One region of the Rothia endophytica genome, then DNA from elsewhere that is predicted to be linked to it. Evidence: riboswitches for the same ligand, from Rfam matches in the RefSeq annotation. Region 1 holds a riboswitch; each other region holds the start of a gene.
The links. Region 1 has a riboswitch for S-adenosylmethionine ahead of ABD982_RS08540 (methionine ABC transporter ATP-binding protein). Riboswitches for the same ligand answer to the same signal wherever they lie in the genome.

Region 1 (3,204 bases):
AGAGATACCAGGGCAATCATAAGAAGAATCGCTAGGACCATCAGCGGGGTTTCGTAACGGTAGTAGCCGTAGCGGATAGCGAAGTCGCCTATACCTCCACCGCCTACCAGCCCTGCCATAGCTGAGTAAGAAATAAAGCTGACCGTCATGATGGTGACAGACCCAACCAGGGCGGGAATTGCGTCCACCAGCAGAACATGAGAAATTACCTGGCGGTGTTTAGCTCCCATAGCAAGGGCTGCTTCTACAGTGCCCTGACCTAACTGTGTGAGGTTCTGCTCTACAAAACGGGCGAAGTAGGGCACTGCGTTGATGGTGAGAGGGACGATGACCGCGGCGGTGCCGATGGTTGTTCCCACCAAAAGTCTGGTGAAGGGAATGATGGCAATGAGCAAAATCAGAAAGGGAAAAGAGCGGGCTATGTTCACCGCGGTGTCGAGTACCTTGTGCACTTTAGGTCGAGGGGAGAGCCCATCTGGCCCCCAAAGGTACAGCAGAATCCCCAGGGGGGTACCACCGGCAATAGCCAGGGGAATAGCTACTGCAATCATGGTAAAGGTCTGCCCCAGTGCTGTCAGAAGTTCCGGATAAATTTCAACAATGCGCTCAAACATGGTGTAGCTCCTCTACAGACTGGACGGGTTCTGATGCGGCTAGCTCAACGGTGGGGTTAAGCCTGATGGAGTCATCAAGCAGGTAGGCGCCAATGTCGCTAGTAGGAATGAAATTTTTACGGCGAATATCTTTGGTGCTCACCTGCTCAACCAAGGCGCCGCCCTCAAGAATCGCAATCTCATCGGCCAAAGCCTTGACTACGTTCATCTCGTGGGTAACCAGAACAGTGGTAATTCCAAATTCAGTATTAATATCTTTGAGGTACTGCAAAATACTTCCAGTGGTGCGTGGGTCGACGGCGGAGGTCGGCTCATCGCAGAGAAGAATCTGAGGCTGAGGTGCTAGGGCACGGGCTATCGCTACCCGCTGTTTTTGGCCCCCTGACAGCTGCCCGGGGTAGGCATTTTCTTTGCCCGCCAAATCCACAATTTCAAGAGCCTGGCGCGCCTTCTCTTTTCTAAACGCACGGCTAACACCAGCAAATTTCAGGGCAAGTTCAACGTTCTTGCGCACGGTTAGGTTATTGACCAGGTTGAAGTGCTGGAAAATCATGCCAATGTTGTGGCGGGCTTCGCGTAGCTGCGCTGGGTTGAGATTGGTCAGGTCAGTCCCATCAATGAGAATCCGCCCAGCACTGGGACGCTCCAACAGATTTATCGAACGAAGAAGCGTTGACTTACCTGCCCCAGAGAACCCAATGATGCCTTGTATAGATGACTTGGGAACGTGGAGAGAGACGTCCTTGACTGCGCAGAATTTGCGCTCGCCGCGTCCATAGCTCACCGAAACGTTATCCAGTTGAATCACTGTTTACTCCTCGTAGACATGCGAGGGAAACCTAGAACAGCATAAGCCTATCCAGAGGGGAGGCCGGAGCGGAAAAGGGATTCCATCGCCTCCTGGCGGGAGCACCGGGCCTCAAAGGGCTGGTTGCTGCGACGTCACTGAGCCAGGTCTCTCGGTCGCTCTTGATGGTTTTGTTGGGTTTGACTCTAATCATGCCTCGTAGGGGTTGGCAAACGAAAGACAGAGGATGACGTGAAAAGTCTAGGTATGAAGAATTATGAACCAGGGCACACCACATTAAGGGTGGGGTGTAATGATTTAGCGGGAAGAATAGCCTTTCCCTGTGCCTGAATACCTAGTTAAAGGACTGACCCAAAATGCTCGCGTAACAGCTGAGCTGGATGAGCGTATGGAAGGTGCGCATGATGCCATCCATGGCCAAGAGAATAGGTCTAAAAAATTCTCAGATGAGGAAATGACTAACTCAGCGGTGCTACAGCAGTGGTGGGAGAGATGGCGGTAGCCCAACGGAAGAGAGCTGAGAGCCAAGGGAAGCCACCCGGCATCACTGCTATCAGGTACTCATCTTCACCAATAGGTTAGTTATTGTAGAAGCTCAGGATCTATGGGTTGCCTGAGCAGCTCTAGGCTGCATTGCCTACTAGTTTGCTGATAGCCCCCAGTAGACCTTTGATATCTGCTGGGCTGGGGGAGGGGCTCTGCCCCTGTGCTGAGGTTGCTTTCTCGCTGCTATCCCCTGCCTGTGATAGCACCGCGTTGTAGTAGAGGCCGTCCCCAATCAGCAAAATCGCCCGCGCAACGTGGGGGTCCTTCACCTCATCCTCAAGCAGGCTGAGCCAGCGGTCTTGCACCCGCTTCATGGCGGTATTCACCGCTGGTTGAAAATCATTGCCCAGGCGCGTGACTGAAATGATGGTTCGGTCCAGAGGCGAGTCCTGCCAGACCGAGGTACGCACATAATAGTCGGTGGCCCCAGCGGGGTCCTGGCTCATAAGAACTGCGTCTTGTTCAGCTAGGGTCTCAAGGCGCTGCAAAAGCCCAGATGCCAGAGCCCGCTTGTCCTTGAAGTGGTAGAGCAAACCCCCCTTGGAGACACCTGCAGCTTTAGCTATGGCCTCTAAAGTAGCGGCGCGTTCGCCGTTCTCAACAAGCACTCTCTCGTAGGCATCCAATATCTTTTCGCGTGCACTCATGTATTCCAGGGTACACGCAAAACCCTTGATGTAGAACCGTCCAGACGGTACAGTATCTTGGGTAGGAATCACTAACCCCTAGAGTATTGAGGTGCCCATGCGCTCGGCAACCGGCCAAATCCCAGCCGTGAACCCCGTCTCAACAACGCCCTACCCCAAACGCTGGTGGGCATTAGCTGTGCTGATGCTACCGGTGCTTTTGGTGTCTGTTGATAACACTGTGCTTTCCTTTGCCTTGCCGGTCATTTCTGCACAGCTTAATCCCACGGGCGCCCAGCTGCTGTGGATTACCGATATCTACCCGCTCATTCTCGCGGGTCTACTGGTGCCAGCCGGTAGTCTGGGGGACCGCCTGGGCCGCCGCCGTCTGCTGCTGGTCGGTGGCACGGGTTTCACTGTCATCTCGGCAGCTGCTGCCTTCGCCCCCACAGCTGACTGGCTCATCGCAGCCCGTGCCGCTATGGGCCTCTTCGGAGCCATGCTGATGCCCGCCACCCTTTCCATTATCAGAAATATGTTTGAAGACGCTGTTGAGCGTCGCACCGCTATCGCTATTTGGGCTGCGGGTTTCTCAGGTGGCGCTGCCTTG
Region 2 (3,204 bases), on a different contig from region 1:
CCTTTATGACCTCCGCTTCCTCTCTTTTTCCACCGTTACTTAGGCTCTGGCTTCTCAGAAGAGGTTATTGTGGCTGAGCTGCTGGAGGTTCAGGGTAAGCCCGTGGACCTGGGGGGGGCTACTACAAGCCCTCAGACGAGCTGGCAGATAAGGTAATGCGCCCGAGTGCTACCTTGAACGGTGAGCTGACTAAGCTCAAGTAAGTAGATTATAAAAAAGGCTGGTGGCCTTCCCAAAAGGGAAGGCTACCAGCTTTTTAATAGTGGTCCTAAAAGGTTGAATAGCCTTCACGGCTCATAGTTACACCGTGACCGGTTTTAGTGTTGGTACAGGTCATCGCCTCCTCCTCAGAGCGGCATTCAATCGAACCGTAGGTAGCAGTCGTACCGTACTCAACAACCTGCGGGGCATTACCCTCGTGCTCCCCCATCATGAAGAACATGGCATCACCACGCGAATTCAGCGATACCTCATCCAGCTCATCATCTAATGCAAAGACCCAGGCAGGGCCAGTAATATCACCGGTCGGGTACTTCGCCTCATCATAATAGGACTTCACGCCGCACCGGGCGAGACCCTCCACCGCCCAGATGTCACACCCAATATTGCCGGTTGGGCTGACCAAGATACCGATTTTCTCATCGGCCGCCACCTCCTTGCCCACCGGGAAAGTAGTAGTCACCTCAACTAGATCAGGCTGGGCCTCATATGAGCTAGTAGCCGAAGGCATCGGGCTCGGCGTAGGCACCGAAGAGTTTGCCGCAGCAGCTGACGAAGCAGGTGGGGTTACCGTTTCATTATCTGTTGTTCCTGTGCCAGATGAGCCGCACCCGGCCAAGAGAACGGTGGTAGCCAGAAGTGTCAGTCCAGTATAAGACTTCATTGTCTTCCCTTCTCGGTAGTGATTCCAGGCTAACAGCACACAGCCTCCGCACACCTCACTAAAACTATCCATTAGTTCCAAAAATAGGGGGTGGTGGGCCAGAAAGTCTGGCCCACCACCCCTTATATTGATCTATCTTTTCCTAGGAAAGAGAGGACGCTAGTTCGCAGCCATCTAGCGGTTTATCCGAAAGGTGTGCCAGTGCGAAACCATGATCGAAACGCCTGCCCAAAAGTTTATAGGTGGAATTCCACAGCAGCTCCGTTGTAGCCGCCTCCCCATGAGTCTCGCTATCAGAGTTCTCGCCGGCTTCAGGAGCGCAGAGGTAAGCCACGCGCTGCGGGTCGTGGTGCCAGAAATAAGATGCACCATCCGCTGTTTGCAGCCGCAACCGGGTGCCGCGACGGGCAGTGACAGTGGCTTTCTCCCACACCATGTTTGAAGCGTTCATACCAACAGCAGGCACAATTCCGTGACCGGCAGTGTGAAGAATACAGCGGGTACCAACACGTTCTTTGGTGGTTTCTGCATCGGCATTGGAAGAAGAAAAAGAAAGCTGACCCATGAGGGCCTCCTAAAATAATCGCTACTTTCACCGGATCATTTGAGCCGGGTGACCGATTTTCCTTTAAGGGCACCGTCTGCGAAAGGCGGTTGCCAGCCAACAAGTCAAAGGGCTTAGCGTTGGGCTTCTGAATCGTGATTACTACTTTAACAGAGCTTTACGAAATAGTTCAAGCATCCTGCAGAAAAATGATGGATGCCTAGCTCAGCGCGCCGCCAGATTCTTCCAGGTAGCAGGTAGCACACAGGGACTCGTAGCCCACGTGCACGCCGTCGATGGCCACCTGGTCGCCGTCGAAGATGAACTTTCCGTCCAGCGTCCGCCCGTTAAAGAGTGCTTTACGGCCGCACCGGCAAATAGTCTTAAGTTCTTCAAGAGTGTGGGCAATTTCAAGCAGGCGAGCAGAACCGGGGAAGGCGTGAGTACGAAAGTCGGTGCGGATACCGTAGGCAAGTACTGGGATGTCCTCCAGCACGGCAATGCGCATCAGGTCATCGATTTGTTCTGAGGTCAAGAACTGTGCCTCGTCTACTAGCAGGCATGAGACGGGCAGGTGCCAATGCATCCGGTCAGGGTCTTCAGCTACTTCAGCAGCGGCATGAAAGAGACCCTTAGCTGAGTCCTCGGGCCCAATAAGGAAGTCAGCATGGCGGGTCACGCCCAGGCGAGAAACAATGAGGGCATCACCCTTGGTATCCACACGGGGCTTAGCTAGCAGGACGCGCTGACCGCGCTCCTCATAGTTATAGGCAGCCTGCAGCAGGGCCGTAGACTTGCCCGAGTTCATCGCCCCAAAACGGAAATACAGCTTAGCCACGTGCGCTACCCTTTCACCAGAAAAATCAAACGGCACCAGTCTACCCGCAAACAAAAACACCAGCATGGCGGCTCCCCTTCGCGAGCGAAAGGTGAGCCATGCTGGTGCAGTGGTGGCGGAGTGGACGTGCTTGCAGCCGGCGAGAGCCCGCCCGCCCCGCCACCGTTCAGTTTGAGGTTAGCCCTTGACGGGTTCCACCTCGATGCCAGAGACATCCACCTGATTGAGGGGAATGGTCTTTGAGCCGCTGACCATCTTGTGGACCAGGTAGACGCCAATGATGATAGGTACACCAATGTAGGCTGAGACAACCTCGAACCAGTGGCCCTCAAAGATGGCGTTATAGTTCTGGCCACCAATGACCAAGAGGCACATGAGCAACGCAACGATGGGCCCGATGGGGAAGAGCGGTGCCTTGTAAGGCAGGCCATTCACATCGAAGCCCTGGGCGACGTAGGCGCGTCGGAAGCGGTAGTGGCAGATAGCAATGCCCACCCAGGTGATGAACCCGGAGAGGCCTGAGATGTTAATCAGCCAGGTGTAAGCGGCACCCTGGCCTACGAGTGCGGTGACGAAGCCGAAGAGACCGATAGCTGCGGTCATCAGCAGGGCGGGCATGGGGATGCCGCGTTTGTTGACGCGCATGAAGATTTTGGGTGCTTTGCCCTCGACTGCCAGGGAGTAGAGCATACGCGATGAGACGTAGAGGCCTGAGTTACCGGCAGAGAGGATAGCGGTCAGAATGACCGCGTTCATCACGGAAGCTGCGAGCGCGATACCCAGGTTATCGAAGACCATGGTGAAGGGCGAGTAAGCGATGTCGGTTTCATCAGCGCGCAAGAGGTTGGGGTTGGTGTAAGGAATCAGAGTACCGATCACCGCGATAGCACCAATGTAGAAGAGCATGATGCGCCAGAAGACGCTCTTGAGGGCACGGGG
Region 3 (3,204 bases), on a different contig from region 1:
GGGAAGCCGGTCCTGTTGAGCCGTAGCACCCCCCCACCATATTGGGGGACACCACAAAGTACTTATCGGTATCGATGACTCGCCCTGGGCCCACAGCGGTAGGCCACCAACCACCTGCTTCAGCTGCCGCCCGCACTTCTGCCGGAGCATCCGAAGCCGCGCGACCAGCAGAGACGTGGGTGTCACCGGTCAGCGCGTGCAGAATCAACACCGCATTATCGCCGGCTTCATTGAGGGTTCCCCAGGTTTCATAGCCAATGACGACATCGGGCAGAGTTTCACCGTTTTCAAGGGCTAGGTCGCCGATCGGGGCGTACTTAAGTACGCCGTCCTCACGGGTGCCAGCAGCGGTATCAGTGGTCGAGGTTTTAATCGTCATCGATTTACCTTTCGTACTTTAAAGTGCGTCGAAGCCCAGTTCGAGGTCAGCCAAAATATCATCGATATGCTCAATACCCACCGAGAGGCGAATAAAGGCGGGATTGATGCCGATGGCGGCTAGCTCATCTGGCGTTGATTGGCTGTGCGTGGTGGACGCCGGGTGTACTACCAGGCTGCGCACGTCGCCAATGTTGACCAGGAGGGAGTGTAAGGACAGCGCATCTACAAATTTTTGGGCGGTAGGAGCATCCGCGTCCTTGAGAGTGAAACCCAGGACTGCACCGGCGCCACGGGATAGGTATTTCTGAGACAGCCCGTAGTAGGGTGAACTTTCCAAACCCGAGTAAACTACCGATTCAACTGCGGGATGCTCGGATAAGAAGCGGGCAACTGCAGCGGCGTTCTGCACGTGTCGCTCCATGCGGAGTGAGAGGGTCTCGATCCCGATCGCTATGTTAAAGGCATTGGTCGGAGAAATTGATGCTCCCAGGTCACGGAGCAGGGACACGCGGGCTTTCAAAATGTAAGAGAGGTTGACGCCAAAGGCGCCGTCTTTACCCAGGTCGCGGGCGTAGACCAGGCCGTGATAGCTCTCATCAGGCTGATTGAAGAGGGGGTATTTTTCGGGGTAAGCGCCGTAGTCGAAGGTGCCTGCGTCCACGATGACACCACCCACAGAGGTTCCGTGGCCCCCTAGATATTTGGTCGCAGAGTGCACCACAACATCAGCACCGTGCTTGATGGGGTTCAGCAGATAAGGTGTTGCTACGGTGTTATCCACGATAAGGGGAACACCCACGCTGTGAGCTACTTCTGCAATGGGTTCAATATCCAGCACGTCCCCGCGGGGGTTGGGTAGGGTCTCCCCAAAGAAAGCTTTGGTGTTAGGGCGAGCAGCAGCGCGCCAGCTGTCGGGGTCTGCAGGGTCATCAACGAAAGTGGTTTCAATGCCTAAATTCGCCAGGGTGTATTTGAAGAGGTTGTAGGTACCGCCGTAAAGAGAGGGCGAGGCAACGATGTGATCCCCTGCCCCGGCAATGTTAAGAACCGAGAAAGTATTAGCTGCCTGACCAGATGCGAGCAGCAGCGCTCCCACTCCGCCTTCTAGGGCCGCGATACGGTTTTCTACCGCTTCTTGGGTGGGGTTATTAATACGGGTATAGATGGGGCCCAGCTCAGAGAGAGCAAAACGGTTAGCCGCCTGCTGTGAATCCTTGAAGACAAAAGAGGTGGTCTGATAAATCGGCAAAGCTCGTGCACCGGTGACAGGGTCAGGTTCTTGACCAGCGTGAATTTGCTGGGTCTCAAATTTCCAGCCGGCAGGCTTGCTGGGAGTAGGGATGTTCTGTGAGGTCGTCATGTTGGTAGCTCCAGTCTCTAGTGAGGAAAATATCTCGCAAGGTGGGGCCGCATGCCGTAACTCCCGGTCTACCGGAAGGTGATGCACCAAAGGAGAAGGCACATCGGTCCCGCGCTTACACATGCCCGTCTGGGATGTGTCAGGTCTTCACTCAGGGCACCCCACCGCAGGTGGAGGGTTGCCGGCCAGCTAGCTGAGGCTTAGTGCTGGCGCTCTTGACCTGTTGTTAGTCTTCCTTAGCGGGTTTGATGGCGTCAAGAAAGCACCGCAAGATGTCAGCATGTTTCATTTGTTGCAAAAGTTACGCAGGTGTAACTTTCACTCTTACACAGTTTGGATTAAGACCACGCACGGACTAGGAGCGCGCTCCTGCTCTTATGGGGAAACCTCTCTCCACTAGACTGGAGAAGAAACCATCAGAAAGGCATCTCATGACGCTCACCCCACCCCGTCCCCCGCGCATCGCCAGCGAGCGCACTCATCATGGCGATACTTTCATTGATTACTACGAATGGATGCGTGATAAAGAGAGCGAAGAGGTGCTTGCCCATCTCGCAGCAGAGAATGCTTACACCGATGGGGTTACCGCTGATCAGCAGCCGCTGCGCGACGCTATTTTTGAAGAGATTAAAGGCCGCACTCAGCAAACGGATATGTCCGTTCCCTCCCGCAGGGGTGCTTGGTGGTATTTCAATCGGACGGTGGCCGGCGAGCAGTACCCCATTATGTGCCGGGTTCCTGCCTTAACAGAAGGCAGCGTTGTTGAGCGTTATACACCACCGCAGGTGGTGCCCGGTCAGCCGCTTGAGGGTGAAGAAGTGGTGCTGGACTGCAACGAGTTTGCCCGAGACCTACCTTTCTTCTCACTAGGTTCCTTCCAGGTTACTCGCGACGGACGACTGCTGACCTTTGGGGTCGATGACACCGGCGATGAGCGCTACACCCAGCACTTTAAAAACCTTGAAACCGGCCAGATGCTGGATGAAAAGATTGAAGATATCTTCGCCGGAGCTTTCTTTGCCTCGGGCGCTAACCACCTTATCTATGCTGTAGCCGATGATTCCTGGCGCCCCTATCAGATTCGTGCTCATCGAGTGGGAAGTAGCCCGGCTGATGACATTGCTCTCTATACCGAAGAGGATCAGGGCATGTGGCTGGGAGCGGGGATGTCGTCCTCCCGTACCCACGTGGTGTTGACCTCCGGTAACTCTGAGTACACTGAAACCCGCGTGGTCAATATTCACGAGTTAGGCGAGGTAGAGCCCACGCTGATTATTAGCAGGGAGCAAAGGATTGAGTACAGCACCGACATCATCGATGTCGATGGAAGAGCCTACCTGGTGCTCACCCATGACTTTGATGCGCCCAACTCAGAAATCGTCATAGCCCCTCTCCCCGAGGCCTATGTACCCTTTGAGCGTCTGCGGGCTGATTGGGTGGCTCTTATGCCGCACCGCGACGAT
Region 4 (3,204 bases), on a different contig from region 1:
TAGTTTGTGGGTCAGGTTGGCCGGCAGGGTGTAGCCACCCCAGCGCAGAATGGGGGTAAGGCGCAGAGCATCGCTGCTACTGCCGCGTTCAGGTACTCTTTCAAGGCTGAGCTCTACCGCAGGCTCGTCAGCTACCGCTAAACCTGCCTCTTGTCCATCAAGTAGGATAGGCAAATTCAACTCATCTGCGGACCGCAAGAGCTGCCAGAGCAGAGAGGAATCAACATTTGAAATGGATGCCCACTCGCGGTGTGAGGAATAGATGGACTGAGAACCGCGAATGACCGCATAGAACTCGGTAAACCAACTGGCATGCTCGGGGAGTAGGCCCGTGCCGGACGCCCCGGCTGCTGTGCCAGAGAATTTCTCCCAGGTCAGCCCACCCTTAATCCACTTGCCGCGGGCACCCATCATGACCGGGCGCGCCTCCAAACTAATCTTGGGGGCACCGTTATTTTTGCTCCAGCCGTACTTACCCGGCACCACCAGCCGTAAATCCAGGGCGCCGGACACCCCGTGCGTTCTGCTATCAAAGCTCGGCCGGCTAGAGAGAGAATAGGCAAGAGACCGCCGCCAGGCAGGTAACTTGGACGCTGTCCCATCAGCAGGCGGCATCGTTTCAGTGGCGTCACCAGCCGGGAGCGCCAGCTCGGCTTCCCTCTGGGCCATCTGCTGCCGCAAGTCCGCCACCAGCTTTTGTTTGTTCTCCACCGGGAGAGAAGCTACCTCGTTTTCAGCAGAAGACCGCCAGGTTGAAGAGCTAGCAGTCAGCGCTTTCTTTGCCTTAGCAGACCGGTCAATGGCGGTCAGCATCAGAGCCACCGCATGCTTGCAGTTATGGGACACAGGGCAAGAGCAATACGAGGTAAAAGATGATGACCCGGCCAGCACCTCAGCCGGAAAAATCACGGACGTCTCATAAGGTGTTGAACCGCTACCAGCCACCTGACCCGTCAGCGTCCGGGCGCCTTCATCGTAGGTGTAGCGCACCACCATGCCATCGCGCATATACCGCTGACCGCGCGTATAGGCCCCGTGACCCACCTGCCGAATCAAGGCAGGGGCAGTCACGGGAATCTCGGGGAAAGCAGAAGTGGATGACACAGTAACCTCGGTGCGAAATCTAATAAACCGGGGCAAATTCAAAAGCGGATAATCGTTGAAGCTTCCCTCAGTGGGTGAAAAACGAGTACATTCGACTTCTGAATAAACCTAGTCTTCTAGCTTATCGCAGAAGCAAAGGGTGCAACTGGTGGACAGGTAGCTACCGGTCTTGATCTGCTCAACCAAATGGTGAGAAACCTGTTTACAGGCTGGGCGGGTGTAGGTTAGAGTTTTAACCAGCTTCAAGAGTTTCAACTGCTAAGCTCCGACTTTAGTTGAACGCCAACCCCATGTTCACGGGTGGCTCGGATGACGAAGCGGTCTGCATCGCGCATATCAGCGCTGTTTGGTGTAGACAAGAGCACGTTATGAAAGGAACGCGCACCTTACGCGCAAAGGCACCATGTCAAATGCTCGCCCCCACATCTCTGTCCAGAAGAATATCTCTGCTGCATCTGTACCTGCCCGCGGTGGTTTTACCGCGATGAGTATTCAGGACTACACTCGTATTTCGAACGAGCGTAGCGAGTTCCTGAATTTCTTGCTGGCTCCTAACCCGAGCGGCATCCCTGCTACTGAATACGGTGTTCTGAAAGCTGCATGAGCCAGGTAGGTCTTCTTCTTGATTCGGACGTCCTTGCCGAGATCCGCAAGGTAAACCCTCACCCCACTGTGGTGGCGTTTTTGCGCCGCAGCTCCTACCGCACTCTCTACATTTCGGTGCTGAGCCTTGGTGAGCTAAAGGGTCTCTACCCCTACCCCGAGACAGACCGCTGGTTGGCTGAGCTCACCGACCGCTTTAGCGATCACGTGCTGGACGTGGACGCCCGAGTCTCCCTGGAATGGGCCGGACGGCACGCCGAACCTAAGTTACACGCGGTGGGCTCAGCGGCGTCCACCCCATTACCAACCGCTGCCCTGGAAGGTCTGATGAGCGCCACAGCGGCGGTACATGAGCTTGAAATTATCTCATCTAAGGCAGAGGTCTATCGCAGCTGGGGCGTGCCCGCCTCAAATCCCTGGCTCGACGGCACCTCATGACACCCCTGCTGTTCCTCTAATAGTTGCGTGTGCGCGCAATCAGCCTGGCTACCGCTGCCCGGGGCAGAACCTTGGTGAGGCCCACCGCAACCTTGTAGGGTACTGAGGGCACGCAGAGTGCTTTGCCCCGGTGACTAGCAGCAGTGGCGTCCGCTACTACCCTCTGCGGGGTCAACCAGAGAAAACCAGGTAGGGAAGGGGCTACTTGCCCCATGGCGTCGTGGAATTCTGAGTGGGTGAGACCCGGGCAGACTGCTGTGACGGTGATGCCGCGCGGTGCGTACTGTAGGTTGGCTGACTCTGAGATAGACACCAAAAATCTTTTGACCGCTGAGTAGGTGCCGCCGGGGGTGAAGGCTGCCACCGAGGCGACGTTAATGATGCGCCCCCTGCCCCTGGGCAGCATGGTAGTGATAGCGGTGTGCATGAGCAGCAACGGAACTTTAGCGAGAACATCCACCTGCGCCAGGTGCTGCTGGGCAGTGGCAGCGTCGAAAGAGCTGCCTAAACCGAAGCCTGCATTGTTGACCAGAATTTCCACCGGAGCTTCATCCTGCTGTAAACGGGCTACCAGGCGCTCTAAATCATCGGGATTGAGCAGGTCAGCGGGAAGCACCTCAACATTGACACCGCACTCCGCCCGCAGGTGCTCAGCCAGATCTTGCAGCGGGTCAACCCTGCGAGCTGTCAGCACCAAATGGTAACCGGCCGCGGCGTACTGGCGCGCAAATTCGGCGCCGATGCCAGCGGAGGCACCAGTAATCAGAACGTAGGATGGGTCAATGCTCATAGGTGCACTTTACCTAACATGCCCAACATCATTCGGGGAACTTGCTGTAAAGGCGCCGAGCGCTTGGGTATCAGCAAACGAAACATGACATGATAAAAGCGATGAAAACACCAGCCCGCCCCCCGCGTTCTTTACCCATGCCCCTGTGGTTGCAGGGTGCCGTTGAGCTTGCCCTCGTTGCAGCGCTGAGTTACCTGGCCGTTGTCTTTTTGTTGGCAGCTGTTTGGTATACCAACGGTTTTGATAACAGCACCTTTGCCGGTGCTACC

Region 2: it holds a riboswitch for S-adenosylmethionine, as region 1 does, so the genes downstream of both, ABD982_RS03015 (hypothetical protein) here and ABD982_RS08540 (methionine ABC transporter ATP-binding protein) in region 1, are expected to answer to the same signal.
Region 3: it holds a riboswitch for S-adenosylmethionine, as region 1 does, so the genes downstream of both, ABD982_RS07165 (O-acetylhomoserine aminocarboxypropyltransferase/cysteine synthase family protein) here and ABD982_RS08540 (methionine ABC transporter ATP-binding protein) in region 1, are expected to answer to the same signal.
Region 4: it holds a riboswitch for S-adenosylmethionine, as region 1 does, so the genes downstream of both, ABD982_RS08150 (nuclease PIN) here and ABD982_RS08540 (methionine ABC transporter ATP-binding protein) in region 1, are expected to answer to the same signal.

Annotation. Positions count from the first base shown of each region.
Region 1 is NZ_BAABKP010000003.1:81,379-84,582, reverse strand. It holds gene ABD982_RS08545 (methionine ABC transporter permease) at 1-614, opposite strand, end outside; gene ABD982_RS08540 (methionine ABC transporter ATP-binding protein) at 607-1,422, opposite strand; SAM riboswitch class I at 1,502-1,593, opposite strand; gene ABD982_RS08535 (hypothetical protein) at 1,745-1,924, shown strand; gene ABD982_RS08530 (TetR/AcrR family transcriptional regulator) at 2,046-2,615, opposite strand; gene ABD982_RS08525 (MFS transporter) at 2,713-3,204, shown strand, end outside.
Region 2 is NZ_BAABKP010000001.1:659,240-662,443, reverse strand. It holds gene ABD982_RS03020 (hypothetical protein) at 269-883, opposite strand; gene ABD982_RS03015 (hypothetical protein) at 1,026-1,448, opposite strand; SAM riboswitch class IV at 1,465-1,582, opposite strand; gene ABD982_RS03010 (thymidine kinase) at 1,648-2,265, opposite strand; gene ABD982_RS03005 (amino acid permease) at 2,443-3,204, opposite strand, start outside.
Region 3 is NZ_BAABKP010000002.1:144,492-147,695, forward strand. It holds gene metX (homoserine O-acetyltransferase MetX) at 1-379, opposite strand, end outside; gene ABD982_RS07165 (O-acetylhomoserine aminocarboxypropyltransferase/cysteine synthase family protein) at 398-1,741, opposite strand; SAM riboswitch class IV at 1,848-1,962, opposite strand; gene ABD982_RS07170 (S9 family peptidase) at 2,173-3,204, shown strand, end outside.
Region 4 is NZ_BAABKP010000002.1:353,104-356,307, reverse strand. It holds gene ABD982_RS08155 (DEAD/DEAH box helicase) at 1-1,104, opposite strand, end outside; SAM riboswitch class IV at 1,345-1,472, shown strand; gene ABD982_RS08150 (nuclease PIN) at 1,508-1,708, shown strand; gene ABD982_RS08145 (PIN domain-containing protein) at 1,705-2,145, shown strand; gene ABD982_RS08140 (SDR family NAD(P)-dependent oxidoreductase) at 2,162-2,935, opposite strand; gene ABD982_RS08135 (cell division protein PerM) at 3,037-3,204, shown strand, end outside.